Regions from separate parts of the Sphingobium sp. LF-16 genome, predicted to be linked through region 2. Evidence: riboswitches for the same ligand, from Rfam matches in the RefSeq annotation. Region 2 holds a riboswitch; each other region holds the start of a gene.

Region 1 (7,275 bases), 1.6 Mb from region 2:
TCGAGGGTCTGGTCGTCGAGCGCGGCCTTGGTGAAAAGGCCGGTCAGATTCTCGCCGAGCTTGTCGGATGTGCGCTTGAGGCCGCCGAAGAGGCGGTCGCGCCAGCTGGTGCCGGTGTCAGTCATTATTGCGCCTCTTGCGCGATCAGCGCGCCATTCTCAAGGCCGCTGATGCGGGCCGCGACGATCGTGGAGGGGGGCTGGGGCGTGGTGAAGCGCACCGGCGCGAAATTTTCCGCATGGCCCGACAGGCCATTGCGTTCGACCAGCACCGACTGGCGAGTGCCCACCAGGCGGGCGAGCCAGGCATCGCGCTGGGCCGTGCAGGCGTCGCGCAGCAGGGCGGCGCGGGCCTTGATGGTGGCGCGATCCAGCTGGGGCATGCGCGCGGCCGGCGTGCCGGTGCGCGGTGAATAGGGGAAGATATGGCCATGGACGATGTCGCAATCGGCGACCAGCGCCAGGCTGTTGGCGAACATGGCGTCATCCTCGGTCGGGAAGCCGGCGATGATGTCGGCGCCGATGCTGATGTCCGGGCGGGCGGCCTTCACCCGCTCGACGATGCGCACGGCGTCGGCGCGGGCATGGCGGCGCTTCATGCGCTTCAAGATCATGTCGTCGCCGGCCTGCAGCGAGAGATGCAGATGCGGCATCATGCGCGGCTCATGGGCGATGAGGTCGAACAGCCGCTCGTCAATCTCGACACTGTCGATCGAGGAGAGGCGCAGCCGGGGCAGGTCCGGGACATGCTTGAGGAGCCGTTCAACGAGTTGGCCGAGCGAAGGGCTACCTGGCAGGTCCGGGCCATAGCTGGTGACATCAACGCCGGTCAGCACGATCTCGCCATAGCCCGCGTCGACCAGTTGCTTCGCCTTGTCGATCACCGCGCCGGCGGGCACGGAGCGGCTGTTCCCCCGGCCATAGGGGATGATGCAGAAGGTGCAGCGATGGTCGCAGCCATTCTGCACCTCCAGAAAGGCGCGGGCATGTTCGGCAAAGGCGCTGGCCATGTGCGGCGCGGTGTCGCGCACGGCCATGATGTCGGAGACGTTGACCTTATCCGCCACCGGGGCGAAGGCGGCTGCCTCCAGCTTCTCCCGGTTGCCGATCACGCCGTCCACTTCCGCCATGGCGGCGAAGGTCTGGGGTTCGGTTTGGGCGGCGCAGCCGGTGACCAGGATGCGGGCGTCGGGGCGGTCTCGCCTGGCGCGGCGGATCGCCTGCCGGGTCTGGCGCACGGCCTCGGCCGTCACGGCGCAGCTGTTGACGACGATCAGGTCGTCCTGTGCGCCGGCCATTTCGCGAATAGCCTCGCTCTCCGCGATGTTGAGCCGGCAGCCCAGGGTGATGATGTCGGGACCAGCCACGGTCAGAAGCGGTCCCAGTCCGCCTCGCCGTCGAACACATGGGTGGCGGGGCCGGTCATGCGGATCGTGCCGCCCGGTGCCCAGTCGATCTCCAGGTCGCCGCCCGGCAGGCTGACCGTCACCGGGCCGGCCATCAGCTTGCGCCGGATCGCCGCGACGGCGGTGGCGCAGGCGCCGGTGCCGCAGGCGCGGGTCAGGCCGGCGCCGCGTTCCCAGACGATCAGGCGCAGATGCTGCGGGCCGACGACCTGCGCGAAATTGACGTTCACGCGAGCGGGGAAAAGCGGGTCATGCTCGATCAGCGGGCCGAGCCGTTCGAAATCGACCGCGTCCAGATCCTCGACGAAGAAGATCACATGCGGGTTGCCGACATTGACGGCGGCCGGCGCGGGCAAATCTTCCCAACTGGCCGACATCGTCAGCGTGTCCATCGGATAGCCAAGCGGGATCGCGTCCCAGTCGAAGCGGGGCGCGCCCATGTCGACGCTGGCGCCGCCGTCCAGGCCCTTGGCGTCGAGCAGCCCGGCCCTGGTGCGGATCAGCACGTCCTTGCCGACGAACAGCGGTACGCAGCGGGTGGCGTTGCCGCAGGCTTCCACTTCCGAACCGTCGGAATTGAAGATCAGCATCGACACGTCGGCCTGGTCGCCGGTCTCGGCATCGCCGATGACGATCAACTGGTCACAGCCGATGCCGGCATGGCGATCGGCAATGGCGCGGGCGCGCGCCTCCGTCATCGCGACCGGCGCTTGGCGCGCGTCGATCACGACGAAATCATTGCCCAGACCATGCATCTTGGAAAAGCGGCTCATCATGGCGCCGCATTTAGTGCGGGACGGGGCAAAAGACCAGCGGTCAGGCGTTCGGGCCGCCGATGATCGCGGCATAGGTGGCCGGATCGACATTGGCGCCGGAGATGACGAGGGCGGTGGCGCCGTCGGTGGGCGGGGCGAGGCCGGCGAGCATGGCGGCGAGCGCCACTGCACCGCCCGGCTCCACCACGAGCTTGAGCGTGGTGAAGGCGAAGCGCATCGCGTCGCGCACCTGATCGTCGCTGACGACCAGGCCGCCGGCCAGCAGGGCATGGTTGATCGGGAAGGTCAGCGCGCCGGGGCTGGGCGCCAGCAGGGCGTCGCAGATGCTGCGTGCGTCGGGCGAGACGCTTTCCCGCACGCCGCTGGCGAGCGAGCGAGCCGTGTCGTCGAAGCCGGCGGGTTCGACGGCATAGACGCTGATGTCGGGGCGGGCGGCCTTGACCGCCGTGGACGTGCCCGCGACCAGCCCGCCGCCACCGCAGCAGACGAGTATCTGTGCGAGGTCGGCGCTGGCGGCCTGGGCCTGGTCGAGTATTTCGAGGCCGATCGTGCCCTGGCCGGCGATGATGAAGGGATCGTCGAACGAGGGGACCAGCGTTGCGCCGCGTTCGGTGGCCAGGGCGGTGGCGATTGCCTCACGGCTCTGGGTGAAGCGGTCATAGGGGACGACCTCGGCGCCGAGCGCACGGGTGTTGGCGGTCTTGATCGCCGGGGCATCGGCCGGCATCACGATCGTGGCGGGAATGCCGAGCAGGCGCGCGGCAAAGGCGACGCCCTGGGCATGATTGCCCGAGGACCAGGCGACGACGCCCGCCGCCCGTTCCGCATCGTTCAGCCGGGCGAGGCGGTTATAGGCGCCGCGGAACTTGAACGATCCGCTATGCTGGGCGCCCTCGAACTTCACCAGCACGCGCCGGCCGCACAAATCGTTGAGCGCGGCATTCTCGATCAGCGGGGTACGGACCGCCGCCGGCGCGATCAGCCGCGCGGCATCGGCGACGTCGGCGGCAGTGATGGCCATCAAGGATAGATCTGGCGAATCGGACATGTCGGCTCCTTGGGTCAGAGGCCCCTGCATAGCCGGCCACCAGCACCGCGCAACGATCCGCCGGGGCGATCCTGGCCCGCTTGGCAGGGCTTGTGCTTTGGCTTATGGGGGCCGCGCGCCGGGGCGGTCAAAAGCCCCGGACGCGCATGATCGCGCCGGTGCCCGCAAGGGCTGAAAACGGGAATGCGGTGCGGGGGGCGCAGCCCTTCCAAATCCGCGGCTGTCCCTGCAACTGTAAGCGGTGAGCGCGATGCGCAGGGTTCCCAGGCTCTTCAAAAGGGGAGGGCCGGAACCGGCCACTGGACCGATAGGTCCGGGAAGGCTGGCGCATCGCTGCCCTGACCCGCGAGCCAGGAGACCTGCCGGCGTCTGGTCGCTCTTGCCCTGGCCCAGGGGATGGCCATGGCGCGGTGTTTCCGTCGAGCGACGCCCATGGCGGCCGGGGCCGCATCGGTGCGTGGGGCGGGGCGCTGGCGTCTTCCCGATCCTCACGCAGCGACCGCATGTGCGGACGCCCCGGTTCCAAATCGACGGACGCCGGGGGACGATAAAATGAAGATGTTGGGGATTTCGCTCATCGCGCTGCTGGCCGCTACGCCGGCACTGGCCCAGGATGACGATATCGTCGTCACCGCTTCGGGCATCGCACAGCCGCGCGACGAGGTCGGCCAGGCGATCACGGTGATCGATGCCGACACGATCAGGACGCGCCAGGCGGTCGATGTCGTCGACCTGCTCGCCACCACGCCGGGCGTCCGCTTCAGCCGCAACGGTTCCACCGGCGGCGTGACCGGCGTGTCGCTGCGCGGCGCGGAGACGACCCAGACGCTGGTGCTGATCGACGGGGTCAAGGTCAACGACCCGAGCGGCATCGGCGACGGCTATGATTTCGGCCATCTGTTGACCGGCAATATCCGCCGGATCGAAGTGCTGCGCGGCTCCAACTCGGTGGTCTATGGCAGCCAGGCGATCGGCGGCGTGGTCAATGTGATGACCGGCGCGCCCAGCGAGGGTTTCGAGGTTAACGCCTCGGCCGATTATGGCTATAGCGATACGCTGAACGCCAAGGCCGATGTGTCGGGCACGCATGGCGCGGTGTCGGGCGGCGTCGGCGTCGCCTATTTCAACACCGACGGCATTTCCTCGGTCGGCCGGTCGTTCGGCGGCGTGGAGAAGGATGGCTATGAGAATATCGCCACCAACGCCAAGCTGAAGATCGCTTTCACCGACAGCCTCAGCCTCGACCTGCGCGGCTATTATATCCATGCCGATCTCGACTATGACAGCTTCTTCGGCGCGCCGGCCGACAGCAGCGACGTCAGCAAGCTGGACCAATATGTCGGCTATGCCGGGATCAACCTGGCGCTGCTCGACGGCAAGCTGACCAACCGCGCCGCCGTTACCTGGATGCGCAACGACCGCGACTATTATTTCGTGCGCGGCACCGACCCGGATTATGGCTATTCGGGCACCAATCTGCGCTTCGAATATGAGGGCGTCTATGCCCCGGTGGATCAGGCCAAGCTGATCTTCGGCTATGAGCATGAGCGGCCGGACTATGAGTATTTCGGCTTTGGCGACATAGCGAGTGCGAAGGCGAACATCGACAGCGTCTATGCGCTGGCGGTGGTGAAGCCGCTTGCCGGCCTCGCCGTCACGGGCGGGCTGCGCCATGACGATCATAGCCAGTTCGACGGCGCGACCACCTTTGGTGCCAACGCCAATTACACGCCGAACGCGGGCGCCACCAATATCCGCCTCTCCTATGGCGAAGGGTTCAAGGCGCCGTCGCTCTATCAGCTCTACGACACCTATAGCGGCAACAGCGCGCTGCGGCCGGAGCGGTCGAAAAGCTATGATATCGGCTTCGACCAGAGCCTGGACGGGGACAAGGCGGTGCTGTCGCTGACCGCCTTCCGGCGCGATACTCGCAACCAGATCAACTATGATTATGCGACCTACACCTATGGCAATCTAGACCGGACCCGCGCCAAGGGCGTGGAAGCGACGCTGACGCTGAAGCCGGTCGAGGCGCTGACGGTGGCGGCCTCCTACTCCTATGTCGATGCGCGCGACCGGTCGGGCGGGGGCACCGACGGCAATCGCCTGCCGCGCCGCGCCGCCAATGCGGTCAGTGTGTCGGCCGACTATCTCTGGTCCTTCGGCCTGTCGACCGGCGCGACGCTGACCATGGTCGGCGACAGCTATGACGACACGGCCAACACGCGCCGGCTCGACGGCTATGCGCTGGCCGGGCTGCGCGCGTCCCTCCCCGTGGGCGACCATCTCGAAGTCTATGGCCGGATCGACAATCTGTTCGATGCGGATTACGCCACGGCCTATGGCTATGGCACCTATGGCCGGTCGGCCTATGGCGGCGTGCGTGTCCGCTTCTAAGGGGCGGCGGCATCCCCTGTTGCTGCCGGGGCTGATCGCCCTGCTGCTGGTCGCGGCCATCGCATCGGTCGCGCTGGGATCGGTGACGATTGCGCCGGGCCGCATCCTGACGGTGCTGGCGGGCGGCGGCGACATGGTGGCGCGGGCGATCGTCATCGACCTGCGCCTGCCGCGCATGGCGATCGGCCTGCTGGTCGGCGCCATGCTGGGCCTGTCGGGCGCGGCCCTGCAGGGTTATCTGCGTAATCCTCTGGCGGAGCCCGCCGTGCTGGGCGTGTCCAATGCGGCGGCGCTGGGTGCGGTGATCGCGCTTTATTTCGGCCTGTCCGAACTGCACCCGATGGCGTTGCCGCTGCTGGCGATCGTCACCGCGCTGGCGGCGATCGGCGCGCTGTTCCTGCTTGCCGGGCCGTCGGAAAGCCCGTTGACGCTGATCCTGGCCGGGATCGCGGTCGCAACGCTGGCGGGGGCGGGGATCAGCCTGGCGCTCAACCTGTCGCCCAATCCCTTTGCCGCGATGGAGATTATGAGCTGGCTGATGGGGAGCTTGGAAAATCGCAGCATCGACCATCTGCTGCTGGCGCTGCCCTGCATCGCGGTTGGCGCGGCGCTGCTGCTTTATGACGGACGCGCGCTCGACGCGCTGACCCTGGGCGAGGATGGCGCGCGGGCGCTGGGCGTCGACCTGTCGCGGGCGCGGCTTCGGCTGATGGCGGGGGTGGCAATCGGTGTCGGCGGCGCGGTGGCGGTGACCGGATCGATCGGCTTCGTCGGCCTGATCGTGCCGCATCTGGTGCGACCGCTGACCGATCGCTCGCCTTCCGCGCTGCTGTTGCCGTCCATGCTGGGCGGCGCGGTGCTGCTGACCCTGGCCGATATCGGCGTGCGCATCATCCCGACCAGCAGCGAGCTGAAACTGGGCGTGCTGACCGCGATCCTTGGTGTGCCGGTCTTCCTCATTCACCTGATGCGGGAGCGGCGGCTATGGTGACCCTGTCGACCGAGCAACTGGACGTCCGGCTGGGTCGCCATCTGGCGGTGCGTGGCGTCCATCTGACCATGGCGCCGGGCCAGTTGATCGGAGTGATCGGCCCCAATGGCGCGGGCAAGTCGACCCTGGTGCGGGCGCTGCTGGGGCTGGTGAAGCCGGCCGCCGGCCGCGCGCTGCTGGACGGGGCGCCGGTCGAGCGGATGTCGCGCCAGGCGGTCGCGCGGTCCATCGCCTATCTGCCGCAGGGCCAGACATTGCACTGGCCCTTGGCAGTCGAGCGGCTGGTGGCGCTGGGCCGATTGCCGCATCTGGGGCCTTTGTCGCGCCTGACCGCCGACGATGAGGCGGCGATCGAGGATGCCATGGTCCGCGCCGATGTCGCCGGCTTCAAGGGGCGGATCGCGACCGAGCTGTCGGGCGGCGAGCGGGCGCGGGTGCTGCTCGCGCGGGCGCTGGCGGTGGGCGCGCCGGCGCTGATCGCCGACGAGCCGCTCGCCGCGCTCGACCCCGGCCACCAGATCGATGTGATGGCCTTGTTGCGGGCGCAGGCGCAGGGCGGGGCGCTGGTCGTCACCGTGCTCCACGACCTCGCCATGGCGGCGCGCTATTGCGATCGGCTGCTGCTGATGGATGGCGGCGCGCTGGTGGCGGACGGCGC
Region 2 (7,275 bases):
TGGCGAACAGCAGGCCGACGAGCAATAGCGCCAGGATCGCGCTTATCTTGCCAACGGCGGTCAGGACATCGCCTTTCCGTGCCTTCCTGTCCTGATCATAATGCCATTTGACGGCAAAGAACATGCCGGTGCCGAGGACCGCAATCTTGAATATTATGAATATGACAGGGAATGAATCCATCACCCAAATTATTCCGGTGTAATTCTTGAAGCTAATGATTTTTTTACGTCGCTGGAACGGTGGCGAACATTGGACATAATGCCCGCCCTCGATCGAGGCCGCTTTCAGTGTCAGACCTGACCCGCTGGTGGAAAGCGAGGATGTGCCCCTTCAGCGCACCTTGAAACTATATGTGCCGCTGACCGGCTGATGGTCATTGCCCATCACCGTCCATTGAAGATCATAGCTGCCGGTCGGCAGGGCGCGGGGCAGGGTGATGACCAGGCCCTTGCCATCGGCGGCCGCGGCGGTGGTGAAGCCCTTGATCGGCATTGGCGGATGATCGGCCATGCCCGGCATGCCGGTCATGGTGAGCGTGATGCTGCTATGGTCGGCCTGCAGCGCTTCGGAAAAGCCCAGGGTCAGCCGGGTCGGCTTGGCAACGCTGGCATTGGCGGCGGGGTTGGCCGCAACGAGCTGCGGCTTGGCGAAGGCGGCGCCGGGCAGGGCGGTCAGCACAAGGGCAGCAGCGATCAGGGGCAGGCGGGGCATGGCAAACTCCGAAAAAATGCGCGTCTTGCAGGGGAATACGCATTGTCCTGTCGCATCCCTCACGCGCCGCGCTATTTTGTTCGAGGGATGGGCCGGCCGGATGCGTATCGTCAGGCAGGACATGAAGGACGGGACGATGGACGATCTGGATGACATGCTGGCCGGGCTGCGCGACGCGCCGGCGGCGGCGCGCTTCGACGGGCTGGAGGCTGCGGTGATGCAGGGGCTGGACCGCCGCCGCGAACGCAGCGTCGCGCGGCGCAGCCTGATGCTGGCCGGCGTGATGGCGATCGGCATCGGCTGGATCGGCAGTAGCGTGCCCGCGCAGCCGGCGCAGGCGGCGCCCGGCCCGCTGCTGATCGGCATGTCCGACTATGCGCCCTCGCGCCTGCTGGAGCGATAGGCATGGGCAAACGCTATTGGCTGGTGGCGCTGGTCGCCTTTGCCGCGGCGCTGGCCGCCGTGCTGGTTGCGCGCACCTGGCTCGCGCCCGCGCCGCCGGTGGAGAATGAAGTTCATGCCCTGCTCCATGATCGGCTGACGCTGGACGCCGGCCAGAAGCAGCGCATCGCCGATCTGGAAGCCGCCTTCGCCCAGCGCAAGGCGGCGCTCGACGCGGAAATGCGCGCCGACAATCAGCGGCTGGCCGCGGCGATCGCCGCCGAACATGGCTATGGCCCGCGCGTCGCCCAGGCGGTCGACCGGTCGCACCAGGCAATGGGCGAATTGCAGAAGGAAACATTGAAGCACATCTTCGCGATGCGCGGCGTGCTGCGGCCCGATCAGGCCGCGCTGTTCGACGCCGCCGTCGTCAAGGCGCTGACCCAGCCTGCCGGGTGATAGCCGACGATCCCGATGATGCCACGCTGGCGGCGCAGGCGCTGGCCGGGCGGCAGGCGGCCTATGGCGCGCTGATGCGGCGGCACCGCGATGCCGTCTATCGGCTGGCCCGCGGCCATGTCGGCGATGCGGACGCGGCAATGGACATCGTGCAGGAAAGCTTCGTCGCCGCCTTTGCGTCGCTGGCCCGCTATGATGGACGCCGGCCCTTTCGCGGCTGGATCGCGCGGATCACGATCAACAAATGCCATGACTGGGCCCGCCGCCGCGCGGTGCGTCGCTTTTTCAGCTTCGCCCGGCCGATCGAGGACGCCGCCCATGTCGCCGACGCGGCGCCCGATCCCGAGCAGGCGGCCCAGTCCCGCGCTGGCGTCGCCCGGATCGAGGCGGCGGTAGCGGCGCTGCCGGTGGCGCTGCGCGAGGTGGTTTTGCTGCGCGGGATCGAGGGCATGAGCCAGGCCGAGGTCGCGGCGATATTGGCCGTCAGCGAAAAGGCGGTGGAAACCCGCCTTTACCGTGCCCGCCGGCAATTGCAGGAGATGTTGAGGGAAAGCGACGCGAACCGCGTATAGAGCAGCATGACCGACCTGCCTTCCCTCCCTGTCGACCGCCGCAGCCTGATCCGGGGGGGCGCCGCGCTTGCACTGGCGCAGGCCTTGCCCGGCTGGGCCGCCACCGGCACGCAGGACGCGGCGCAGGGCGCGCTGTCGGGCGAGGCGATCGCGCTCAGCATCGGCGACGGGCATTTTGCGACCGGCGGCCGATCGGCCCATGCGATCAGTGTCAATGGCGGCACACCGGCGCCGCTCATCCGCCTGCGCGAGGGGCAGCATGTCAACATCGCCGTCACCAACCGGCTGAAGGAGGATAGCTCGATCCACTGGCACGGGCTGATCCTGCCCTTCCAGATGGATGGCGTGCCCGGCATCAGCTTCCCCGGTATCGCGCCGGGCGAAACCTTCACTTATCGCTTCCCGGTGCGGCAGGCCGGCACCTACTGGTATCACAGCCATTCCGGCATGCAGGAGGCGATGGGCCTTTATGGCCCGATCATCATCGATCCCGCCGGCGCCGATCCGGTGGCCTATGACCGGGAGCATGTGATCCTGCTCGCCGACTGGAGCCCGGTCCATCCGCACAGGTTGCTGCAACGGCTCAAGCAGATGGGCGGCTATTACAACATGCAGCGCCAGACGCTGGCCGGGTTGCTGGCGGGGAAGGATCAGGCCCTCAAGGACCGGATCGACTGGGGCGCGATGCGCATGGACCCGACCGATATTTCCGACGTCACCGGCGCGACCTACAGCTATCTGGTGAACGGCATGGGCACGGCCGAAAACTGGACCGGCCTGTTCGCGCCGGGCGAGCGGGTGCGGCTGCGCATTATCAACGCGTCGGCGATGACCAATTTCAATGTTCGCCTGCCCGGCCTGCCGATGACCGTGATCCAATGCGACGGGCAGGATGTGCAGCCGGTCGAGACCGACGAGTTCCAGATCGGCATTGCCGAAACCTATGACGTGATCGTCCAGCCCGGCGAAGCGAAACCCTATGCCCTGATTGCCGAGGCGATCGACCGGTCGGGCCTGGTCCGCGCCACCTTGGCGCCGCAGGTCGGCATGGTCGCGCCCGTGCCGGCCCGGCGCGCCCGGCCGCTGCTGGGCATGAAGGATATGGGCATGGACATGGGCGGCATGGATATGGGCCATGGCGGCGTGATCGACCTCAGCCAGCCGGCCAATGAAAGCATGTCCGGCCACAGCATGAAGATGCGCGACAAGTCGGTCGCGCCCGGCGTGAAAATGGGGCCGGGCGTCGCCACCCTGTCGCCGATGCCGGCCGATCGCACCGCCGACCGGCCGACGGGGCTGGAGGATGTCGATCATCGCGTGCTGACCTATGCCGATCTGCGGTCGCTGACGCCGAACAGCGACCTGCGCACGCCGACCCGATCGCTCGACATCCACCTGACCGCGAACATGGAACGCTATATGTGGTCGTTCGATGGGGTGAAGCTGTCCGAAGGGGCGGAGCCGATCGCCTTCCGCCATATGGAACGGGTGCGCGTGACCCTGATCAACGACACGATGATGCCCCATCCCATCCATCTGCACGGCCATTTCTTCGAACTGGTGACCGGCGAGGCTGCGCATAATCCGCGCAAGCATACGGTGAATGTGCTACCCGGCGGCAAGGTGAGTTTCGACCTTACCGCCGATGCGCTGGGCGACTGGGCGTTCCACTGCCATATGCTGATGCACATGCATGCCGGGATGATGCGGGTCGTGACGGTCCGCCACGAGGAGGACGCGGCATGAAGCTGATCGCGCTCCTGCTGCTCGCCGCCGCTGCGCCGGTGCAGGCCCAGACGATGGATCATAGCCAGATGGACCATGGAGCGATGGGCCACAGCATGCCCACCACCGACGCCGCCATCCCGCAAGGCACGGCCCCGCCGGTGCCGACCGACCATGCCGCCGACGCGCTCTATGACCCCGCCGCCATGGCCAGCGCCCGCGCGGCGATGATCGCGGAAGGGGGCGGCATGACCTATTCGCAATGGATGCTCGATCGGCTGGAATATCGCGCCGGCAAGGGCGCGGATGGCTATGCCTGGGAAGGCGAAGGCTGGATCGGCGGCGACATCAACCGCTTCGCGGTCAAGAGCGAGGGTGAGGGGACGGTCGGCGGATCGCTCGAACGGGCCGAGGTGCAGGCGCTCTACAGCCGGGCGATCGACCCCTGGTTCAACCTGCAGGCGGGCGTGCGGCAGGATTTCGGCGAAGGGCCGGACCGCAGCTATGCGGTGATCGGCATCGACGGCCTGGCGCCTTACTGGTTCGAGGTCGGGGCCGAAGCCTTCCTGTCGACCAGGGGCGACGCCCATCTGCGGCTGGAGGCGAGCTATGACCAGCGCATCACCCAGCGGCTGATCCTGCAGCCCGCCGCCGAGTTCAATCTGGCGGCGCAGGCCGTGCCCGAACTGGGGATCGGCGCCGGCCCGTCCGATATCGAGCTGGGGCTGCGGCTGCGCTACGAGATTGCCCGCGAATTCGCGCCCTATGTCGGCGTCAATTGGGAACGCAAGCTGGGCGACACGGCCGACCATGCCCGTGCTGCCGGCGATAGGCCGTCGGCCACCAGCCTAGTGATCGGCCTGCGCGCCTGGTTCTGAGAGGCGCTTGCAGCCCGCCTGATATTCGATTATCGATCCCGCCGATCCTGCGCCGCACGGCATGGGATCATGATCGCGCCGGTGTCCCGAAAGGGGCTTAATAGGGAATGCGGTGCGGACGGGTGACTGTCCAAATCCGCAGCTGTCCCTGCAACTGTAAGCGGTGAGCGCGATGTACATGTGCGGACGGCAGAATGACCGATCCGCCAGCCACTGGGCCGGACGCTAAATCCTGCGAGGCCTGGGAAGGCCGTGCATCAAGCGATGACCCGTGAGCCAGGAGACCTGCCGGCGTCTGGTCGCTCTTGCCTTGGTCCAGGGGATGGCCGCGGCACGGTAACTTCCGTCTGAGCGACGAACGAGCGGCTGGGGCCGCTGCGACAAACGCGCGTCGGTTGCCCATGGGCGCCCGGCCGGCGCGTGTGTCGGACGTTCGCGCGCGTGCCGCTCGTGAAGGTTGCCCCCGCCCGTCGAACGCGGCGCCGGATGGGGGAATATATGAAGTCCATTATCGTTTCGCGGGCCGCCTTGGCCCTTTCGCTCGCCTTTGCATCGCCGGCTCTGGCCGACGAAGGAGAAGGCGACAGCATCGTCGTCACCGGCACCAGCCTGGAAGAGACGCTGCCGCAGCAGCTGTCGCGCTATGGCCATGCGATCGAGATCGTCACCGACACGCAGATCCGCGATGCCGCCGCGATCGATACCGCCCGCGCGCTCGAAGGGGTGCCGGGCCTGTTCATCCGGTCGCAGTCCGGGCCGTTCAGCTATGTCGACATTGCGTTGCAGGGATCGCGCACCAAGGATGTGCTGTGGACGATGGACGGCATCCGCCTCAACAACCGCCTCTATGGCGGCACCTCGCCCAACGACACCATGGCCGCCAGCATGATCGAGCGGATCGAGGTGCTGAAAGGCGGCGAAAGCCTGTTCTACGGCACCCAGGCGGCGGCCGGTGTCATCAATGTCGTCACCCGCGACTTCAGCGATGATCTGGGCGGCCAAGTCAATGCCAGCCTCGACAGCTTTGCCGGCACTAGCCTGGATGGCTATGTTCGCGGCGCGATCGGCCAGCATCGCTTCGTGGTCTGGGCCAATCGCAGCCAGTCGGACGGCTATCGTCCCTATGACGTGATGCAGCCCAGCGCCACCGATCGCGCGCGCGGCTATGATCTCTGGTCGGCGGGCATCAAATATCAATATGATATCGCGCCGGACCTGCGCCTCAACGCGCTCTACCAGCACACCAAGGCCGATCTCGACAATATCAGCGCGACCCGGACGAAGGAGAGCCGCAACGACCGCAATGAGGAAGTGGCCAGCCTGCGCCTCGATTATACCGGCGAGGATGGGGTGCAATTCTTCCTCAAGGGCTATTTCCACGACTGGAAGACCGCCTATGTCCAGATCCGCAACCCCATTCCGGCGGGGCCGCCGCAGGTCATCTACCCGGCCGGCACCTTCTGGGGCTATCAGGATTATGGCGGCAGCGCGGTGGTGCAGCTCAACATGCTGCGCGGCATCGACACGCTGATCGGCTATGATTTCCAGAGCTTCAACGGCCGCGACGACGTCCTGCTGATCGCGCCGACCGATGAACAGGTCCATGCCGGCGTCTTCCAGCTGCGCACCAATGACGAATTGTCGAGCAAGGGACGGATCGCCGCGGGCCTGCGCTACAACAAGGCGAAGGGATCGGAAAAGACGATCTGGAACGTCTCGGGCCGTTATGATGTGAGCGAGGCGCTGTTCGTGGAGGCCAATGGCGGCACCTCCTTCGTGCTGCCCGACGCCTCGCAGCTCTATGGCAATGATCCCTGTTGCGAGGTCGGCAACCCGAATTTGAAGCCCGAGGAAAGCCTGAACCTCAACGCCGCGCTGGGTGGCGCGCTGGCGGGCGGGGCGATCCGGTGGAAAGCGACCTGGTTCAACCGGCGCATCACCGACCTGATCGACACCACCTATGATGATCCGGCCTTTCCGGAAGGCACCTATATCAACGTCAGCGACAAGGTGCGGGCCAGGGGCGCCGAACTGGAGCTGAACGCGAATTTGACCGGTGGCTGGGGCCTGTCGGCCAGCTACACCTGGTCGCGCGTCCGCAATCAGGGCAGTTCGGTGCAGCGCGATCGCAATCCGGAACAATATGGCCGCGCCGCGATCGTCTATGCGCCGCAGACCGGCCACTTCGGCGCCAATCTGTCGGCCAATTGGGTGGGCGATGTCTGGTCGACCGCATCGGGCTTTGGCCGGATGAACTATGGCAATTATGCCGTGGTCGATGCGGGCGCGCATCTGTGGCTGGATCAGGCGCGGCGCAACCGGTTCGGCATCAATGTCGAAAATCTGTTCCACCGCGATTACGCCTCCACCGGCTATCGCTCGGCGGTCAGCGATGCAGGAGTATTGGACGGCAGCAACAGCCGCTTCCTCTACTTCTACCGGGGCGTGCCGCGCACGCTGCGGGTCAGCTATGGCCTGAGCTTCTGACCATGATGCGGCCGGTCCTGCTGCTGCATCGCTGGCTGGGCATCCTCATCGGCGCCGTCAT
Region 3 (7,275 bases), 2.2 Mb from region 2:
GCATTGGCGCGGGCGCGATCCGCACGGGCCGGATCGGCCTCCATCGCGCAGGCGCGATTGGCGGGATGGGCCAGCAGCCATTCGATCGCGATCGATCCCGAGCCCGCGCCAATGTCCCACAGATAGTCGCCCGGCCGGGGCGCCAGCGCCGACAGGGTCAGGGCGCGCACCGGCGCCTTGGTGATCTGTCCGTCATGGTCGAACAGCGCGTCGGGTCGACCACTGGCGACCGTCAGGACAGGGCCGTCACCGGCGACCTCCAGCCCGACCGCCACGGGATGAACGATGTCGGGCAGTATCGTCGCCCCCGCCTCGATCGACCGGATCCGTTCGCGCGGGCCGCCGAGGCTTTCCAGCACATGCAGGCGCGACGCGCCAAATCCCCTGGCCGACAACCAGGCGCCAAGTCCCGCCACCGCCGCCCCGTCGCGCAGCAGCACCAGCGCCCGCGCGCCCGGCGCGAGGTGCGGACGCAACTGATCCAGCGGCGCGGCATGCAGGCCAAGGCACGCGACATCCTGTATCGCCCAGCCCAGCCGCGCCGCCGCCAGCCCGAAGGTGGAGGGCGCGGGATACGCGCACCATTCATGGGCCGCCAGATGGCGCGCGATGCTGCTGCCCGCGCCGAACCAGAAGGGGTCGCCCGACGCCAGCACCACCACCGGCCGCCCACGATGCGCCAGCAGCCGCGCGATCCCGTCCGCGAAGGGCACTGGCCATTCGACCATCGGCGCGCTAATCCCGCCGAGCAGCGCAAGGTGCCGGGCCGGCCCCATGACCAGGTCCGCCGCCGCCAGTGCCGCGCGGCTTGCCGCAGACAGGCCGTCCATCCCGTCCTCGCCGATGCCGACGATCGTCAACCAGGGGGGAGAATTCATGTCATCCATGCCCAATATCCTGCTGCTGGGCGGCACGACGGAGGCAAGCGCGCTGGCGGCCTTGCTGGCGGCGCGCGGCATCCGCGCGACCTTCAGCTATGCCGGACGCACGGCCAGCCCGCGGGCACAACCCCTGCCCGTGCGGGTCGGCGGCTTTGGCGGGGTGGCGGGACTGGTCGCGCATCTGCGTGCGGAAGGCATCACCCATCTGGTCGACGCCACCCACCCCTTTGCCGCGACGATGAGCGCCCATGCGGTGGCGGCTGCGCATAGGGTGGGAATCGCCCATGCTGCGCTGACCCGTGCGCCCTGGACGCCCGTCCCCGGCGATCGCTGGACCACGGTGCCGGACATGGCAGCGGCGGTGGCCGCGCTCGACGGCCCGCCTCAGCGGATCATGCTCGCCCTGGGGCGCATGCATGTGGAGGACTTCGCCGCCCAGCCCCAGCATCATTATCTGCTGCGCTTCGTGGATGCGCCGGACGCGGTGCCCCCCCTGCCCGATCATGCCCTGATCGTGGATCGCGGCCCGTTCACGGTGGCGGACGACACAAGCCTGCTGCGCGATCATCGCATCGACCTGATCGTCGCCAAAAATGCCGGTGGCACGGGCGCAGCCGCCAAGCTGGACGCCGCGCGCGCGCTGGGCCTGCGCGTGCTGATGATCGACCGGCCCGCGCTGCCCGATCGGTGGGAGTTCCACCGGCCCGAGGATGTGCTCGACTGGATCGCTCATCCCGCCGCCTCGTCGGGGATGCCGCGCGGCGTGTAGAGGATCGGCCCGCGCGGCCGCTCGATGATGCGGGTCCGGCTCGACCCGACGATCACCATGGTGCGCATGTCCGCCATGTCCGCCCGCGCCTGCCCCAGCGGCACGATATGCAGTGTCTCCTGCGCGGTGGTCACGGCGCGGGCGAAGAGGATCGGGCGTGCATCGCCACAAAGTTCCCGCAACAGCGCCAGCGTGCGCACGAACCCTTCCGGCCGCGACGCCGACCGGGGATTGTAGAAGGCCATGGCGAAATCCGCCTCCGCCGCCAGCCGCAGCCGCTTTTCGATCAGGGACCAGGGCTTGAGATTGTCCGACAGGTTGATCGCACAGAAATCATGGCCAAGCGGCGCGCCCGCACGCGCCGCAGCAGCCAGCATCGCGGTGATGCCGGGCAGCACGCGAATGTCGATGTCGCGCCAGTGGGCAGGTCCGGCCTCCAGCGCCTCGAACAGGGCGGATGCCATGGCAAAGACGCCCGGATCGCCCGAGGAGACGACGACGACCCGCCGCCCCTGCGCCGCCAGCTCCAGCGCATGGGCCGCCCGGTCCAGTTCCACCCGATTGTCCGAAGGATGCAACGCCAGCCCCGCACGCGGCGCGACCCGCGCGACATAGGGGATATAGCCCACCACGTCGGTCGCGGCAGCCAGCGCGGCGTCGACCTCCGGCGTCAACAGCGCTTCGCCCCCTGGCCCAAGCCCCGCGATCGCGATCCAGCCCCCCTCTCCCGCCGCAAGATTCATGGCCGGCGCCCTTGGCCGTGGATCAGCAGGATCGAGAAATAGGGCGTGACCCTGTCGACATCGGCCAGCCGGGTCACGCGCTGTTCCGGCATGGCGGCATGTTCGACCAGCCATGCTTCATCGCTGCGCCCGGCCGCCGCCACCGCGCGGCGCAGCTTGGCGAGGTGCCGGCCGATCTTCATCACCACCAGCGCGTCGGTATCGCGGATGCGGCGGACCAGTTCCTCTTCCGGCAGCGTCGCCATCGCGACGGTCAGCACATCGTCACCCCAGGTGATCGGCAGGCCGGTCGCATTCCACGCGCCCGACATGCCCATGATGCCGGGGACCACTTCGACCGGGACCAGCCCCGCCAACCGGCTGTGCAGATGCATGAAGGAGCCGTAGAAAAAGGGATCGCCCTCGCACAAGACGACCACATCCTCGCCCGCCTCCGCGATCGCCAGCAGCCGGCCGGTGCAATCGGCATAGAAGGCGGCAAGGCAGTCGTTATAGCGCGGATCGGTGACCGGAATTTCGGTCGTCACCGGATATTCCATCGCCAGTTCGATTGCATCGTCCCGCAACATGCCCTGCGCGATGCGGCGCGCCTGCCCCGGTCGGCCGGCCTTGCGGAAATAGGCGACATGCCGTCCCCCCCGCACCAGCCGGTCGGCGCGCACGCTCAGCAAGTCCTGCGCGCCGGGGCCAAGGCCCACGCCATAGACGGTGCCGCTCATTCCGCGCGGCTCGCCAGCGCATTGATCGCCGCGACCGTGATCGCGCTGCCGCCAAGCCGCCCGTCGACGACGCAGCAGGGGACCGGCTGCGCCGCCCACAGTGCCGCCTTGGATTCCGCCGCGCCGACGAAGCCGACCGGGCAGCCGATGATCGCTGCGGGGCGCGGACAGGCCGGATCCTCCAGCATGTCGAGCAGGTGGAACAGCGCCGTGGGCGCATTGCCGATGGCAACCAGTGCCCCGGCAAGATGCGGCCGCCACAATTCCAGCGCGGCGGCGGATCGGGTATTGCCCATCGCCCGCGCCATGTCCGGCACGGCGGTGTCGTGCAGGGTGCAGAGCACGGCATTGTCGGCGGGCAGGCGCGCGCGCGTGACCCCTTCCGACACCATGCGCGCATCGCACAGCACCGGTGCCCCTGCGGCCAGGGCCTGCCGCGCCGCCGCTGCAAAGCCCGGCGAAAAGCGGATATGGGCCGCCAGGTCCACCATGCCCGCGGCATGGATCATGCGCACGGCGACCGGCTCCTCCTCGGCAGCAAAGCGCCCGAGGTCGGCTTCGGCGCGGATGGTGGCGAAGGACTGGCGATAGATCGCCGCGCCATCCCTCTCATAATCATGGGGCATCAACAGGCTCCGAAATGGGCAAGAAGGTCGGTGGCGGTGAGGTCAGGACGGACGGGCGCCGATCCTGCGCGGGCATGGAAGGCCAGGTCGTAGCGCCCGTCCCGCCCCGTCAGCACGATGTCGGCCGGAATCGAACTGGCGCAGCCCTTGGCGCAGCCGGAGACATGAAGGCGGCCCGCCACATGGGGGGCCAGCTGGCGGGCGAGATCGCGCGTCTCCACACTCGCCTGCGGGCAGGCAGGCGCGCCGGGGCAAGCCTCCACATGGATCAGCGGGTCGGCAGCGTCTGCGCACAGGCCGGGCAGTTGCCCTTCGGCCAGCAGCATGCGCCACGGGGTCAGCCGCATGGCCGGCGCGTCGAGAAGATGCCGCGCGTCGATCCGGCCGAAGGGAAGACCGTAGGCCATGCCGCCATCCCATGCGCCGGGCATCAGCCGAGCACTCGGCGACGCCGCCTCTGCCGTGCCCGTTGCCCAATCCGGCAGGGGCGCATCATGCCGGGCCATGCGCCCCACGCGCGCGCCGTCGCTCTCCACGAACCATCGGGCTAGCGCGAGCAGCGCATCCACTTCGCCGCCGCTGTCCACCGGCACGCCTTGTGCCCGCCCCTCCGCACGCAAGATCAGGCCGCCGTCCCGCGCCCGCTCGATGCGAAAATCCCCCGCTTCGCCGGACAGGAGCGGCGCGGCGCCGGCATCGATCACGAAGCCCATCTTGCCCGGCAAGTCCGGTAGTTCGTCCAGGCGATCGAGCAACTGGCGGGCGATGCGATGGCTGTCGTCGCCTTCGCGCCAGTCCGGCGCGACCATCACCATGCGCGCGCCCTCGCGCCTGGCATCGTGGTCGACCAGGCCAAGATCGAGCAACCGGTCGAGCAAGGAACGCCAGCTATCGTCGCGCACGCCGCGGATCTGGAGGTTGGCGCGCCGGGTCATGTCGATCAGGCCGTTGCCATGGGCGATCGCCGCTTCGCCCAGCGCCGCCAGGTCGTCGGCCGAAAGACGGCCGAAGCGCGGCTTCACGCGCACGATCAGCCCGTCGCCCGCCGCCATCGGGCGCCAGGCATCGGGACACCAGCCCCGAACGGCCGGCCCGTGGACCACCGCATGGTTCGCGGTCGCCCTATCCCTGCCCGCGCCGGTCTGGCTCACAGGCACATCCTCCGCGCGCCGGGACGCAACCAGGCGGGGCTTGCCGGCATCGCCGGTCGGCGCGAGGTGGCAGGCAGGCGCGACAGGCGCCCGACACCACGCGGCCGTGCAGCCCCAGCCACACGCTTCGCCGCCCAGACGGAAGAGAGACCGTGCCATGACCAATCCCTGGGTCAGGACAAGAGCGACCGAAACGCCGGCAGGTCTCCTGGCTCGCGGGTCGTTGCGGGATGCACGCCTTCCCGGACGCTCTGTCCAGTGGCTGCCCTCATGGGCTCGTGCATCGCGCTATCCGCTTACAGTTGCAGGGACAGCCACGGAATAAGGGGCCAGGCCCCCGCACCGCATTCCCGATTAAGTTCCTTGCGGAACACCGGCGTCAGTTATGCAATGCACCAGCATGAACCGGCGCATCGATGATGCCCTAGTCGAAACATCGGGCTTCGCCAAGACATGGAATGTGTATCGGCAGTCCCGCTGCCGGCTCGACGCCCAAGGCATACCGACGGAGGATGCCGAAACGGAAACCGGAAGCAAGGAAAGCGACGCGGCGTCGGATACCGAAATTATGGCTGGGGCGGCAGGAGCCGCATCCAAGTTTTCTTGCCCCAGCAAAACCGCCGTTCCGATCGGTCGGATGGCTCCGCTCGATGTCATCATTGTAGCAGAGGAATGGAGCGGTTCGTCAACTGGGCAGAATCTACCTGCGTGTCGGCTCACTCCTATCCATCTTGGCTTGCTGTCTCACGCGACGACGGCTGTTAATTAGGCATCCCATGCGATAGGCACCAAGCCATATCGGACATAGATGATCGCTGTAGCCGCAAGTCATCTTGAAATTATGGGGGTACGGCAATGAAGCTCATGCTACGAACAGTCATTGAACGAAGCCCTACCAATCTAAAGCGCCATCTCAATGAAATTATAGCGCTATCGAATGGGGAGAAAGAGGCGCTCGGTTTTCTTCCCAATGCGGCCTACGAAGATGCGATCGTTCAAAAGCGCTTATTTGCAATGCTTGCTGATGATGACCGAGGTGAAAGTGTCGTCGTAGGTTACATATTGCATGGAGGCGTATTCCCTCATGCTCGCGTACAACAAGTCTGTACCAAGCCCGATTGGCGCAGACACAAAGTTGCGTCAGCATTGATCGATGCCCTTGTGGCCGATTTGGAACGTGCGGGCTTTCTCACTTTAAAAGCGAATGTCGCGGATGATTTGCCTCATGCGCAGGCTTTCTATGAACGGCAGGGATTTGAGGCGGTATCGTCGAAGGCCGGTGGCAGTGCGCGTGGCAGAACGATCGTGGTTCGCGTTCGAAATTTAGCTACCCCGAACCTGTTCTCCACCGTGCCTGCCATGATCGATCTCGGGCTGCCGAAACGCTTTGGAACTGAGGCGTCCTTTTACACCTTCGATCTCAACGTCCTTTTCGATCTGGTAAGGAACCGTCAAAGGCACGAATCCGCCTGCGCACTGTTTGGTGCGGCTTTAGATCATCGCATTCGGCTTGGTATTGCAGCCGAGTTTATCAACGAACTTAGGCGCACCTCGGTGAATCAAGGCAGCGACCCTGTGCTTCAGATGGCCTTGCAGATGCCAAGACTTCCTCCTCCCGTCGATGCCCAAAACCTTGAACGTCTTGCCACCGAAATCCATGAAATCGTATTTTCGAAAAGAAACAACCCCGGCGCAGGCTCGATCCAAGCCCGAAGTGACTCCCGCCATTTGGCACATTCTGCGCTATCTCGCGTCTCAGGATTCATAACCAGTGATGGGGCCTTATTGGAAGCCCGCGACGATCTCCTAAGCCAAATTGGTATAGATGTTGCGGGATTGGATGAACTCCTAACCTTGTTGCCGGACACCACCAGCCACCTTGAGTCGACCGAAAGGCGGGGTGAAGGTTTTGAATGTCGAACGCCGACCGTTGACGAAGCGGCTGCGTACCTGCGATCATCAGGGGTTCCTGCGAGCGTTATTGAAGATGTCTGCGGCGCTGTAATTGGCCGCGCAGCGGGTTGGCGCTCGGCAATCTGGGAAGGATCAAAGATTGTCGCAACCGCCTGTTTGGCTTCATCCGTCTCAACATCTGGCGAAGCAAGGCTGGTTATAAATGTAGACTCTGGCCATCTCGATCGGGAGCTTTACGCGGAACATCTACTGGATGCTGCCGTCAAGCACACGTGCGGAAGCAATCCCGCTGCGATACGCCTGCTGAATGTGCCAGGGCAACCAACCGTCGGAGCGCTTGCAGCGATCCGTGGGTTCGTCCCCACAGGCAATGGGCACGATCTGGTAAAAGTCGCAATCGGCCAGCCAGTCACACAGGAAGGATGGGATACGGTAAGACAGGCAACCCGTCGCAAGACCGGGTTGGGATTGC
Region 4 (7,275 bases), 1.1 Mb from region 2:
CGCGGTCAGGCACTCCTCCTCGGTCATGGCCGGGGCGATGGTGAAGTCCGCCGTTGGCCGGTCCAGATCGATCGATCGCACCGCCAGTTCCAGCCCGGCCACACCGGCCAGCGCGTTAATCGCCGCGCCGCCGGCGGCGAAATTGGCGACCATCTGCGCGGTCACGGCGGCGGGATAGGCGCTGACGCCATGGACGGTGAAGCCATGATTGCCGGCAAAGATCGCGGCACGCGCCCGTTCCAGGCGCGGCACCGCGCGCCCCTGCCAGCTTGCCATGAAGATCGCGACATCCTCCAGCCGGCCGAGCGCCCCCAATGGCTTGGTCAGCTCGGCCTGCCGCGCGCGTGCCGCCGCGCTCGCCAGTTCCTCGGCCGGTGGCAGGTTGGCCAGGGCATTCTCAAAATCGGTGATCGAGGCGAAGCTCATTCGACGACAAATCCTTCCGGCGGGGTACGGGTGATGAAATGGCCCTTCACGCCTTCGGGCCACTCACGAAAGGCGACGCGGCCATGATCGCTGGCGGCATAGGCAATGGCGTAATCGAGGATCGCGCGTGCCGCATCGGCATCCGGGGTGAACCGCCCCATGACATAGCCGACCTTGCCGGGCGCGCGCAGATGGACGGTGCAATGATCCTGGCAGGCGAACAGGCAGGGCATGTCCTGCACCGCGACGGTGGCATAGCACGGGTCGGAGGCCTGCACCGTGCGCAGCGCCTCCGCCAGCCGTGCCCCGCCGCGCACGCCCTCCCCGTCCTCCCGCGCTTCGGCCGAATGACGGCAGGTATTGCAGGCGACGATGGCGGGGCCGGGTTCGACGGGACGCAGCATCAGAAGCGCCCCCGGAAGCCGGCATAGATGCTGCGGCCGAGCGTGCCATAGCGATAGGCCGTCATGTAGTTCTCGTCGAAGAGATTCTCGACGCGGGCGAACAGGCGCAACGCCGGGGTGAACGCATATTCGGCGCGCAGGTCGACCAGCGTATAATCGTCCAGCCGCGTCGTGTTGGCCGCATTGTCATAGCTGTGGCCGGACCAGCGCACCGCCGCGCCGGTGGTGAGGCCGAAGGGCCAGGCATAGCTGATCGACCCATTGGCGCTGTTGCGCGGCCGGCGCGGCAGCCAATTGCCTTCGTTCGCAGTGTCCTCCGAACGATCCTCCGCCACGGTCCAGCTATAATTGCCGTCAATGGTCAGCCCCTTGACCGGCTCGACCGCCACCTGCGCCTCTATCCCATGCGCCTTGGCGCGCGCGACATTGAGATAATAGCCATAGCGGCGGGTGGTGGTGCCGGGCGTGAAGCAGCGCGGATCGGTCGAGCTGGTGGAACAGCTATTATAGATGATCTGGTCGGTCGTGGTCCGGTCGAACCAGGTCGCGCCCAGCCGCAGCTTCTCGCCAAGGAAGCGCTGCTCCGCGCCCGCTTCCCAGCCATGGGCGCGTTCGGGGTCGAGCGCCTGATTCCCATATTCGGAAAAGAGCTGATAGAGGGTCGGCGCCTTGAACCCCTCGCCATAGCTGGCGCGCAGCACCGTCCCGGTCGGCAGCGCCCAGACGCCCCCGGCGGAAAAGAGGGTACGGCCGCCATAGCGATCATGATCGTCATAGCGCAGCCCGCCAGTCAGGGTCAGGCCCGTAATCGGCTGGGCATTAAGCTGGCCATAGACGCTGGTGATCTCCGCCTTGCCGCGGGCCGGGTCGGGAATCGGCACCGAAAGCGAGGCCGAAGGCGACACGCTGCGGAAGCGGCTATTCTCATTCTCCACCCCGAACAGCGCGGTCCAGCCGTCGGCGATCGCGAAGCTGCCCTGATATTCGAGCCGCTGGTTGCGCCCGGCGGCGTCGAAGCTCTGCTTGCGCGGGTTGCGCGGGTCATAATTGTCGCGATCGGTGTCGGTATAGCCATAGCCGAAACGGTTGCGGAAGCGGCCGTCGAGCAGTGCGACGTTAAGGCCGGCATAGCCGACAAATTCGCGATTGGTGCCATAGGCGGGGCTGTCCGCGCTGGTCGCGTCGAAATCGACATGGCCATCGGAATAATAGCCGCGCAGGTCCGCGCTGATTCCGTCCGCCAGCGCCACCTCGACCCGGCCGGTGACGCTGCGGTTGGTATAGCCGTCCTTCTCCTTGCCGCCAAAGGCCGGGCTGATCGCCGAAATGCCGTCGGTGGTGAAGCTCTGGCCACCGATCCTCCAACTGACCGGGCCGGTCTTGCCGCCCAATGCCGCGCGGGCGCTGACCGTGTCGCGCGACCCCGCCTCTATGTCGAAGCTCCCCTCCAGCGCCTTTTCGGGCATGGCGGTGACGACATTGACGACGCCACCGATTGCCTGACTGCCCCACAGGGTCGACTGGGGACCGCGCAGCACTTCTATGCGCGAGGCGTCGCCGACCAGCAGATTGGCGAAATTATAGCCGCCGCCGGCCGAGGACGGATCGTTGAGCTTCACCCCGTCGATCACGACCACGGTCTGGTCGGATTCCGCGCCGCGGATGCGCAGCGACGTCGCCGTGCCATAGCCGCCATTGCGCGAGATGCTGACGCCGGGCGTGCGCAGCAGCAATTCGGTGACGCCCAGATCCTGCGCCCGGTCGATCGCCGCCTTGTCGAGCACGGTGACGGAGGCCGGCACCTGATCGGCCGGCGTGGCGAGGCGGGTCGCGGTGACGAGGATCGAGGATGCCCCGGCATCGGCGGCGGCATCGGGCGGTGGCGCCTGCTGCGCCTCTTCGGCGAAAGCGGTGGTGGAGAGAAGGAAAGAACAGAAAGTCAGATATTTGAACACATGAGCCCCCGGACGAGGGACCGCATCCCAGGGACGATATCGGTGCCCGGCCGGGCGCGACATGGTCCCCGCACCTATGCGGTCCACCTGTCGCCACGCGGGTTCACCCCCGTCCGCTCGGCACACCCTGTCCGCGCGAAGGACGACCGCGACGGGCAGGTCTCCTGGCTCGCGGGTCATCGCTGATTCATGCCGCCTTCTCAGAACCTTGCGGTCCCAATGGCATATGGCACAAAGGCTCGCCGCTCACAGTTGCAGGGGCAGCCGGGGTCTTGAACCCCATTCCCTTTTCATCCCCGCTGCCGGGGAACCTGTCGCAGTCCGGGCGATAGGCGAGCCCGACTGGAGCGTCAATCTTCCTTGCCTGGCGGAGCGCGCCGGCTAAGGGAGGTGGCCATGCGGATATTTGCGCCCATCGGCCCCGGCAAGGGGATGATCGCCCTGATGATCGCCCTGATCGGCGGTGCCACATTATGGGCGGCCACCGCGCGCCAGCCTGCCAATGCAGGCAAACGTCCGCAACGGATCGTGTCGCTCAACCTGTGCGCCGACCAGTTGCTGGTGGCGCTGGCCGATCGCGACCAGATTGCCGGCCTGACCCATAATGCCGGCGATCGGCAGATGTCGGCGGTGGCTGCCGCGACCCGCGGCCTGCCCATCCTCGACGGATCGGCCGAGCAGATTTTGGCGACCAATCCAGACTTGGTGATCGGCATGCCGGCGCGGCGCAATCCGGCGATCGCGATCCTCAAGGCCCAGCATTATCCCGCCGTCGACCTGAAAAGCGCGGACAGCTATGCCGATATCGTCGCGTCGATCCGCACGGTGGCGCAGGCGATCGGCCATGCCGACCGGGGCGAAGCGATGATCGCGCGGATGGACCGGGAGCTTGCCGCCCTGCCCCGTGCGCCGAAGCCGAAGGTCGCCGCCTATTATCAGCGGCGCGGCTACATGACCGGCACCGGCACGTTGGTCGACGACCTGATGACGCGGGCAGGGCTGCGCAACCTGGCCGCCGACCTTGGCAAGCCGGCGATCGCGCAGGTCAGCCTGGAGGAGATGGTCGCCGCCCGGCCCGATTATCTGATCGTCGAGAGCGCCACCGACCGGATCACCGACCAGGGCACCGAAATGCTGCACCATCCGGTGCTACGCGACATAGCGCGCATCAGCCTGCCCCAGGCCTGGACCGTGTGCGGTGGTCCTGCCTATGTGCAGGCGGCACGCGCCCTCTCCCAAGCCGTCAGCGCCCGCTGAAGCTGGGCCGGCTCAGCCCTCGATGAAGTTTGCGGCGACTTCGGCCGGCACCCGCATCAATCGGCCGCTCTCCTTGTCGATCATCGCCCAGGTGGATTTGGCAGACACCTTCACCTTGCCGTCCGGCCCGGTGAACTCGATCAGCCGGTCGAACCGCGCGCCGCGCGGTCCTTCCGGAATCCAGGTGCGGCCCGACACGACATCGCCCTCGGTCACGTTACCGCGATAATCGACCTCATGCCGGGTCACGACCCAGATATAGGCGTCGACATGGGCCGGATCGGCATCGGTCATCCAATGTTCGACCGACAATTGCTCCATCCACTGCACCCACACCGCGTTGTTCACATGGCCCAGCACATCGATATGCTCGGGCCTTGCGGTGAATTGCTTGGTGAAGCTCGACGCCATCAGCCTTCCACTCCCAGCTGCCACAGGATGAACGCAAATTCCTCGGCGGTCTCGTGCAGGCTCTCGAACCGCCCGGACTTGCCACCATGTCCCGCGCCCATATTGGTCTTGAGCAGCAGGATATTGCTGTCGGTCTTGGTCGCGCGCAGCTTCGCGACCCATTTGGCCGGCTCCCAATAGGTAACGCGCGGGTCGTTCAGCCCGGCGGTAACCATCAGCGGCGGATAATGTTGCGCGCTGACATGGGTGTAGGGGTCATAGGACTGGATGGTGCGGAATGCGGCCTCATCCTCGATCGGATTGCCCCATTCGGGCCATTCGCCCGGCGTCAGTGGCAGCGTCTCGTCCAGCATGGTGTTGAGCACATCGACAAACGGCACATGCGCCACCACCGCGCCCCACAGGTCGGGATCGGAGTTGATGACCGCGCCCATCAGCTCGCCGCCGGCCGATCCGCCCGAAATGCTGATCCTGCCCTTGGCCGAATAGCCAAGATCGATCAGCCCCTTCGCGACATCGACGAAATCGGTGAAGGTGTTGGTGCGCTTGTCGAGCTTGCCATCCAGATACCATTGCTGGCCCATATCGTCGCCGCCGCGAATATGGGCGATGGCAAAGGCAAAGCCGCGATCGAGCAGCGACAGGCGGCTGGTCGAGAAACCCGGCTCCATCGCCAGACCATAGGCGCCATAGCCATAAAGGTGCAGCGGCGCGCTGCCGTCACGGGGGAAGTCGGCGGGATAGACGATCGACACCGGAATCTGCGTGCCGTCGCGCGCCGGGATCATCAGCCGCTCGGTGGCATAGCGGCTGGCGTCATAGCCCGAGGGAATTTCCTGGACCTTGAGTATCTCCAACTCACCCGTTGCCAGATGATAATCATAGATGGTGTCGGGCGTGACCATCGATTCATAGCCGATGCGCAGCTTCGTCACCTCATATTCGGGATTGTCGTCGAGACTCGCCGAATAGCTGGCTTCCGGGAACGGAATGCGCTTTGCCGCATGGGTCGCATAATCGCGCAGCTCGATCTGGTCGAGCCCGTCCTGCCGCCCTTCGGTGACGTAGAAGGTCTTGAATAGGGTGAAATCGGTCAGGTAGAAATGGGCGTCGGCGCCGATCACTTCCTCCCACTGGTCGGGCGCGTCGAGCGATGCCTTCACCAGCCGGAAATTGGGATGGGTGTCGTTGGTCTTGATATAGAGCGTGCCCTCATGCTCATCGACATCATATTCGCGGCCGGCCTTGCGCGCGGAGACGAGCAGCGGCGTCGCGGTCGGATTGTCGGCCGGGATCAGCCAGGCTTCGCTGGTGACATGGTCGCCGGTCGCGATGACGATCCATTTTTCCGATGAGGTGAGGCCGATCGAGACGCGGAAGCCCTCATCATCCTCATGGAACAGCTCGACATCGCTATCGACGCTCTGGCCCAGCCAGTGCAGCCGCGCATTGTCGGTCCGCCAATTTTCATTGGCGAGGCCGTAGAGCAGCCCCTTTGAATCGCTGGTCCACACCAGCGACGACAATGTGTCGGGAATGACTTCGGGCAGGATTTCACCCGAAAAGAGATCCTTGATCCGCGCCTCGAACCGTTCGGAGCCATTGGTGTCGATGGCATAGGCCAGATAGCGGCCGTCCGGGCTGACCGACATGGCGCCGAGACGAAAATAGTCATGGCCCTGCGCCAGCGCCGGTTCGTCCAGGATCAGCTGGTCGTCACCGCCTGCTGCGGGCTTGCGATACCATTTGCGATATTGCGCCCCGGTCTCGAAGGCGCGCCAGTAGATATAGTCGCCATCCTTTTGCGGAACCGACTGGTCATCTTCCTTGATGCGCCCCTTCATCTCGTGGAACAGCGTGTCGAGCAGGGGCTTGTGCGGCGCCATCGCGCCCTCGAACCAAGCGTTTTCGGCCTCCAGATAGGCCAGCACATCCTTGTCCTTGACGTCGGGATAGCCGGGGTCGCGCAGCCATGCGTAAGGATCGTCCACCGTGATGCCATGATGCGCGAAACTGTGCGGGCGACGTTCGGCGATCGGCGGGGACAGGGGCGGCTGCATTTGATCGGTCATTAACTATCCATGGTCCAGACGGGGGCTGCGCTGGAATAAGCGCGCCGGCCCCTCTATGTTGTCGGCATTATGGCCAACGCAAGAGGCCGGAATGATCCAAGGGAAGTTCGATGTCCAGTTATGAAGATCGCCTGAAGGCCCTGCGCGCCCAGCTGGTACGCCAGAAGCTCGATGGTTTCGTGGTCCCCCTGACCGACGAGCATATGAGCGAATATGTCGGCGCCTATGCCCAGCGGCTCGCCTGGCTGACCGGTTTTCAGGGTTCGGCCGGCAGCGCCGTGGTCCTGCCGGAGGAGGCCGCGATCTTCGTCGACGGTCGCTACACGCTGCAGGTGCGCGAGCAGGTGGACGGCGCCCATTGGCAATATGAAAGCGTGCCGCAGACCTCGATCGCCGCCTGGTTGAAGGATCATGCGATCGAAGGCGCGCGCATCGGCTATGATTCCTGGCTGCACACCCGCGCCTGGGTGAAGCAGGCCACCGAAGCGCTGGCCCACAAGGGCGCGGAGCTGGTTGCGGTCGACACCAATCCGGTCGATGCCGTCTGGCCCGATCGCCCGGCGCCCAGCGACGCCAAGCTGGTGGTCCATGAGGATCGCTATGCCGGCAAGAATGCAGCCGAGAAGCGCGCCGACATCGCCGACTGGCTGGTGTCGAAGAAGGCGGACGCCGCCGTCCTCTCCGCGCTCGATTCGATCGCCTGGGCCTTCAACATCCGCGGCAAGGATGTCGAGCGCACCCCGGTCGCGC

The links. Region 2 has a riboswitch for cobalamin ahead of DIZ22_RS13990 (TonB-dependent receptor). Riboswitches for the same ligand answer to the same signal wherever they lie in the genome.
Region 1: it holds a riboswitch for cobalamin, as region 2 does, so the genes downstream of both, DIZ22_RS00360 (TonB-dependent receptor) here and DIZ22_RS13990 (TonB-dependent receptor) in region 2, are expected to answer to the same signal.
Region 3: it holds a riboswitch for cobalamin, as region 2 does, so the genes downstream of both, DIZ22_RS03300 (cobalamin biosynthesis protein CobG) here and DIZ22_RS13990 (TonB-dependent receptor) in region 2, are expected to answer to the same signal.
Region 4: it holds a riboswitch for cobalamin, as region 2 does, so the genes downstream of both, DIZ22_RS19660 (TonB-dependent receptor) here and DIZ22_RS13990 (TonB-dependent receptor) in region 2, are expected to answer to the same signal.

The regions. Positions count from the first base shown of each region.
Region 1 is NZ_CP029335.1:63,521-70,795, forward strand. Features, by position in the region: gene ftsY (signal recognition particle-docking protein FtsY) at 1-125, opposite strand, end outside; gene mtaB (tRNA (N(6)-L-threonylcarbamoyladenosine(37)-C(2))-methylthiotransferase MtaB) at 125-1,366, opposite strand; gene dapF (diaminopimelate epimerase) at 1,369-2,181, opposite strand; gene DIZ22_RS00355 (threonine/serine dehydratase) at 2,222-3,229, opposite strand; cobalamin riboswitch at 3,369-3,611, shown strand; gene DIZ22_RS00360 (TonB-dependent receptor) at 3,782-5,626, shown strand; gene DIZ22_RS00365 (iron ABC transporter permease) at 5,613-6,617, shown strand; gene DIZ22_RS00370 (ABC transporter ATP-binding protein) at 6,611-7,275, shown strand, end outside.
Region 2 is NZ_CP029335.1:3,033,151-3,040,425, reverse strand. Features, by position in the region: gene DIZ22_RS14025 (hypothetical protein) at 1-181, opposite strand, end outside; gene DIZ22_RS14020 (copper resistance protein CopC) at 332-712, opposite strand; gene DIZ22_RS14015 (hypothetical protein) at 813-1,115, shown strand; gene DIZ22_RS14010 (periplasmic heavy metal sensor) at 1,118-1,552, shown strand; gene DIZ22_RS14005 (RNA polymerase sigma factor) at 1,549-2,124, shown strand; gene DIZ22_RS14000 (copper resistance system multicopper oxidase) at 2,131-3,870, shown strand; gene DIZ22_RS13995 (copper resistance protein B) at 3,867-4,727, shown strand; cobalamin riboswitch at 4,790-5,035, shown strand; gene DIZ22_RS13990 (TonB-dependent receptor) at 5,226-7,214, shown strand; gene DIZ22_RS13985 (peptidase) at 7,217-7,275, shown strand, end outside.
Region 3 is NZ_CP029335.1:665,343-672,617, reverse strand. Features, by position in the region: gene cbiE (precorrin-6y C5,15-methyltransferase (decarboxylating) subunit CbiE) at 1-887, opposite strand, end outside; gene DIZ22_RS03320 (cobalt-precorrin-6A reductase) at 886-1,650, shown strand; gene cobJ (precorrin-3B C(17)-methyltransferase) at 1,611-2,393, opposite strand; gene cobI (precorrin-2 C(20)-methyltransferase) at 2,390-3,112, opposite strand; gene DIZ22_RS03305 (precorrin-8X methylmutase) at 3,109-3,738, opposite strand; gene DIZ22_RS03300 (cobalamin biosynthesis protein CobG) at 3,738-4,790, opposite strand; cobalamin riboswitch at 5,070-5,282, opposite strand; gene DIZ22_RS21595 (hypothetical protein) at 5,290-5,658, shown strand; gene DIZ22_RS03295 (GNAT family N-acetyltransferase) at 5,745-7,275, shown strand, end outside.
Region 4 is NZ_CP029335.1:4,180,756-4,188,030, reverse strand. Features, by position in the region: gene cobT (nicotinate-nucleotide--dimethylbenzimidazole phosphoribosyltransferase) at 1-426, opposite strand, end outside; gene DIZ22_RS19665 (DUF1636 domain-containing protein) at 423-830, opposite strand; gene DIZ22_RS19660 (TonB-dependent receptor) at 830-2,785, opposite strand; cobalamin riboswitch at 2,922-3,115, opposite strand; gene DIZ22_RS19655 (ABC transporter substrate-binding protein) at 3,182-4,042, shown strand; gene DIZ22_RS19650 (acyl-CoA thioesterase) at 4,055-4,453, opposite strand; gene DIZ22_RS19645 (S9 family peptidase) at 4,453-6,525, opposite strand; gene DIZ22_RS19640 (aminopeptidase P family protein) at 6,636-7,275, shown strand, end outside.